2 regions of the Streptomyces sp. NPDC001020 genome follow, and region 1 is predicted to be linked to the other one. Evidence: riboswitches for the same ligand, from Rfam matches in the RefSeq annotation. Region 1 holds a riboswitch; the other holds the start of a gene.
What was found. A riboswitch is a leader RNA that binds a small molecule or an ion and turns the genes downstream of it on or off. The one in region 1 is predicted to bind S-adenosylmethionine.
Positions count from the first base shown of each region.

Region 2: it holds a riboswitch for S-adenosylmethionine, as region 1 does, so the genes downstream of both, ACWDEX_RS03515 (aminotransferase class V-fold PLP-dependent enzyme) here and thrC (threonine synthase) in region 1, are expected to answer to the same signal.

Region 1 is NZ_JBSFLQ010000011.1:126,719-129,104, reverse strand. Features, by position in the region: gene thrC (threonine synthase) at 1-992, opposite strand, end outside; SAM riboswitch class I at 1,011-1,154, opposite strand; gene ACWDEX_RS13420 (glucosyl-3-phosphoglycerate synthase) at 1,347-2,318, shown strand.
Region 2 is NZ_JBSFLQ010000003.1:117,959-120,344, forward strand. Features, by position in the region: gene ACWDEX_RS03515 (aminotransferase class V-fold PLP-dependent enzyme) at 20-1,474, opposite strand; SAM riboswitch class IV at 1,662-1,778, opposite strand; gene trpD (anthranilate phosphoribosyltransferase) at 1,916-2,386, opposite strand, start outside.

The sequences.
Region 1 (2,386 bases):
TCGAGGACGTACGGACCGTCCGCCGGGTTGCCGATCGCCAGCGACTTGGCGATCGTGTCCGGCTTCTGCGGACGTACGACGTCATGGCCCGCCTTGAACGCGGCGGCCACCGGCGAGCAGCCCTCCGCCTGCGCCCCGAAGATCCGGTAGGGCCGGTCCTCGACGAGCCCGAGCTCGATCAGCTCCCGCAGACCCTTGTCGATCTTCGTGAGCTGCGAACCGGACGCGACCGGGACCACGATCTGGTCGGGCAGCCGCCAGCCCAGTTGCTCGGCGATCTCGTACGCCAGGGTCTTCGAGCCCTCCGCGTAGTACGGACGGAGGTTGACGTTGACGAAGCCCCAGCCCTCGCCGGCCGGGTCGCCGATCAGCTCGGAACAGAAGCGGTTCACGTCGTCGTAGGTGCCCTCGATGCCGACGAGGTCGCCGCCGTAGATCGCGGCCATGACGACCTTGCCCTGCTCCAGGTCGTGCGGGATGAAGACACAGGAGCGGAAGCCGGCGCGGGCGGCGGCGGCGCCGACCGCGCCCGCGAGGTTGCCGGTGGAGGAGCACGAGAGGGTGGTGAAGCCGAAGGCGCGCGCCGCCTCCAGTGCCTGGGCGACGACGCGGTCCTTGAAGGAGTGCGTCGGGTTACCGGAGTCGTCCTTCACGTACAGCTCGCCGGTGACGCCCAGCTCGCGCGCCAGGTGGTCGGCCTTGACGAGTTCGGTCCAGCCGGGGTTGAGGTTCGGCTTGACGGCGACGTCCGCCGGGACCGGCAGCAGCGGGGCATAGCGCCAGATGTTCGCGGGGCCCGCCTCGATCCGCTTGCGCAGCCGCTCGGTGTCGTAGTCCGAGAAGTCGTACGCGATCTCCAGCGGGCCGAAGCACTCCTCGCAGGCGAAGACCGGGCCGAGCGGCACCCGGTGGCCGCACTCGCGGCAGGAGAGGGCCGCGGCGGGTCCGAGATCCACGGGATTCGTGATGCTTGCAACTGTCGGTGCAGCCATGTCAGGCGAGGCCCTTTCTCCTCATCTTCCTCATGACGCATTTCGCCATGAGACGGATTTGGCACCTTCCCTAGCCGGGAGCCTCGCGATGAACGACGAGAACCGACTGGAGGGTTGCCGGGGCTTCACCGGGCCGTTTCCCTCTGCCCCTCTGGATGAGCGGTATGCGGTTGTTTCACTGGTATGTGCAAACGGCGACCCCCGACATCGGGAGGTCACCGGCGTTGTCCAAGACTGTAACCGAAGGCCAGGAGAGTTGAGATAGTCGTCCGATGCGCGAGATGGGCCATGCGGACACTTGTTTGAAGAGACCCTTCATGACCCCAGTCGTACGAATGTGAGGAGCCGGAGATCGTGCTGGAAGAAGTCGAGCGCTGGCTGAGCACGCGCTCCTGGTCCGTGGCCGATCGCCCGCTTCACGCGATCCTGGCCGCGAAACAGGCCTCGGGCTCGTCGGTCAGTGTCGTACTGCCGGCACTCGACGAGGAGGAGACGGTCGGCGAGATCGTCGCCGTCATCCGCCGCGACCTCATGCAGCGGACCGGGCTGGTCGACGAGATCGTCGTCGTCGACTCGGGCTCCACGGACCGCACGTCCGAGGTGGCCGCGGCGGCCGGCGCGAGAGTGGTGCACCGCGACACGGTCCTGCCGCGCATACCGGCCGTGCCCGGCAAGGGCGAGGTCCTGTGGCGCTCCCTGCTCGTCACCCACGGTGACATCGTCTGCTTCGTCGACGCGGACCTGCGGGAGTTCTCGTCGGACTTCGTCGTCGGGATCGTGGGCCCGCTGCTCACGGACCCGGGCGTGGACCTCGTGAAAGCGATGTACGACCGGCCGCTGGCCCTGTCCGACGATCCCGGCTCCGGGATGACCGCGGCGGGCCAGGGCGGCCGGGTCACCGAGCTGATGGCGCGACCGCTGCTCAACATGCACTGGCCGCAGCTCGCCGGTTTCGTGCAGCCGCTCGGCGGCGAGTACGCCGCCCGCCGCTCCCTGCTGGAACGGCTCCCCTTCCCGGTGGGATACGGGGTGGAGCTGGGCATGCTGGTGGACGCGCTGCACCTGGTGGGCCTTGACGCCCTCGCCCAGGTCGACGTCGGCGTGCGCAAGCACCGCCACCAGGACGGCCAGGCGCTGGGCCGGATGGCCGCCGCGATCTACCGCACCGCGCAACTCCGCCTGGCCCGCGGTCATCTGATCCGCCCCTCCCTCACCCAGTTCGAACGGGGCGAGAAGGGCTTCGAGCCGCGCACCTACGCGGTGGACACCGAGGAGCGGCCGCCGATGGCGGAGATCGAGGAGTACGTGGAGCGCAAGGCGGCCTGAGCCTCCCGCCGGGCGCGCGGCTGGTACACCTCCTCAGGGCTTTCCGCAGACGGCCGAACCGCACGTTT
Region 2 (2,386 bases), on a different contig from region 1:
GACCCGCCCTCAGCCCGTATCAGACCGCGGGGACACGGCGACCCTCCTCCGTCCGGTACCGCCGCTGCGCGCCACCGTCGACGAGCTCCCCGACCGCGCGGACGAAGCGCTCCACGTGCTCGTCGGGGGTACCCGCGCCGAAGCTGACGCGGATCGCGTTCAGGGACTTCTCACCGGGCGCGGCCTCGGAGGCGCCGCACTCGCCCGGTGCCTGCGGGTCGCCGCCGAGCAGGGTGCGCACCAGCGGATGGGCGCAGAACAGGCCGTCCCGCACACCGATGCCGTACTCGGCGGAGAGCGCGGCGGCGAAGTGGGAGCTGTCCCAGCCGTCGACGACGAATGAGATCACGCCGACGCGGGGCGCGTCGTCGCCGAACAGGGAGAGCACCCTGACCTCCGGTAGCTCGGCGAGCCCTTCCCTGACCTTGCGGACCAGGTACTGCTCGCGGGCGACCAGCGACTCGAAGCCGGCCTCGGTGAGGGCCTTGCAGGCCGCGGCGATGGAGTAGGCGCCGATGACGTTGGGCGAGCCCGCTTCGTGCCGGGCGGCGGTCTCGTGCCACTCGACGTCCACTCCCCCGTCCGCGCGCCGGTTGACCCTGCGGCTGGCACCGCCGCCCGCGAGGTACGGTTCGGCCTCGCGCAGCCAGTCGGCACGCCCGGCCAGGACTCCGGAGCCGAAGGGGGCGTACAGCTTGTGGCCGGAGAAGGCGACCCAGTCGACATCGAGGTCGCGGACGGACACCGGGTGGTGCGGAGCGAGCTGGGCGGCGTCCAGGACGATCCGGGCTCCGTGCGCGTGGGCGGCCGCCGCGAGTTCGCGTACGGGCCACAGCTCGCCGGTGACGTTGGAGGCGCCGGTGACGCAGACGAGGGCCGGGCCATTGGGGCCTCCCCTGCTCGAACGAAGTCGAGAGCTTGGGGAAGGGTCCCGGTCCGCGAGGGCACGCTCCAGGGTCTCGACGGCCTGGCGCGGGGTGCGCGGCGCGTCGAGGTAGGTGACCTGGGCCTTTCGCCAGGGCAGCAGGGAGGCGTGGTGCTCGGTCTCGAAGACGAAGACCCGGCAGTCGGCCGGTAGGGCGGCGGCGAGGAGGTTGAGCGAGTCGGTGGTGGACCGGGTGAAGATCACCTCGTGTCCCTCCCGTCGCCCACCACCGCCCTTGCCGGACTGGGCTTCGCCCAGGCTGCCTTCGATGTCGCAGTCGAGGAAGTCGGCCACGGTCCTGCGGGCGTTCTCGTAGAGGTCGGTGGACAACTGCGAGAGGTACCCGGCACCGCGGTGGACGCTGCCGTAGTACGGCGCGTACGCCGCCACGTCGTCCCAGACCCGCTGCAGGGCCGGGGCGCTGGCGGCGTAGTCGAGCGCGGCGTAGGTGACCTCGCCGCCGGTGACGAGCGGGACGGTGACGTCCCTGCCCAGAACGGGCAGAGGGGCGCGATCGGACCGGTCGACGGCAGCGGTGGAGACGGACATGAGTGCACTCCCGTGAAAGCAGGCGGAATCGCCGTGCCGGGCGGCGCGCGACAGGGCGCGCCTGCGTCAGCGGCACAGGGCGGGTGAAAGGAGAAGGGGATGCGAGGGTGGGGCTCTGCGGCCCTAACGCATTCGCTTGCTCACGGGAAGGCTCCCTCGAACGACCAGGACCCCTGGTGACGCGAGGGGTCCGCGCTTGCCGCGGACCTCGCTGCCCACGGCCTGGTCTTCACCCGGGGCACCCCGCCACGGACGGAGGGTTGCCGGACAGTCGGCCGGGGCCGAATGACTGTCGCTCATGACCTGTTCAGGACCGTACGTGACGTGATCACCGACCGCAACCTCTGTCCGGATCCCGGGACGTACAGGCGCCCTGTGGCATCGCGACGCGCGACGACGCCGCGGAGCCCGGCCGTGCCGGGCTCCGCACACCACGGAACGCTACTTGTTGCTCGCGGCCACCCAGCGCTCCAGCGTCCGCCGGGCCGCCCCCGAGTCGATCGACTCCGCCGCTTTCCGCATCCCGACGCGGATCTGCTCGGCGAGGGGTGCCTCGGTGGGCTCCAGCGCCACCAGGGCCGCCGCCGAGTTCAACAGCACCGCGTCCCGCACCGGCCCCTCTTCGCCCGCGAGCACTCGCCGCGCGACATCCGCGTTGTACGAGGCGTCCGCACCCCGCAGCGCCTCCACCGGCACCAGCTCGATACCGACGTCCCGCGGGTCGAAGGACTCCTCGGTGACCTTGCCGTCGCGCACGATCCACACCCGGGACGTGGAGGTCGTCGTCAGCTCGTCCAGACCGTCGTCGCCGCGGAACACCAGCGACGAGTTACCGCGTGCCGCGAAGACTCCCGCCATGATCGGCGCCATCCGCGGATCGGCGACACCGACTGCCTGGGCCTTCACCTGTGC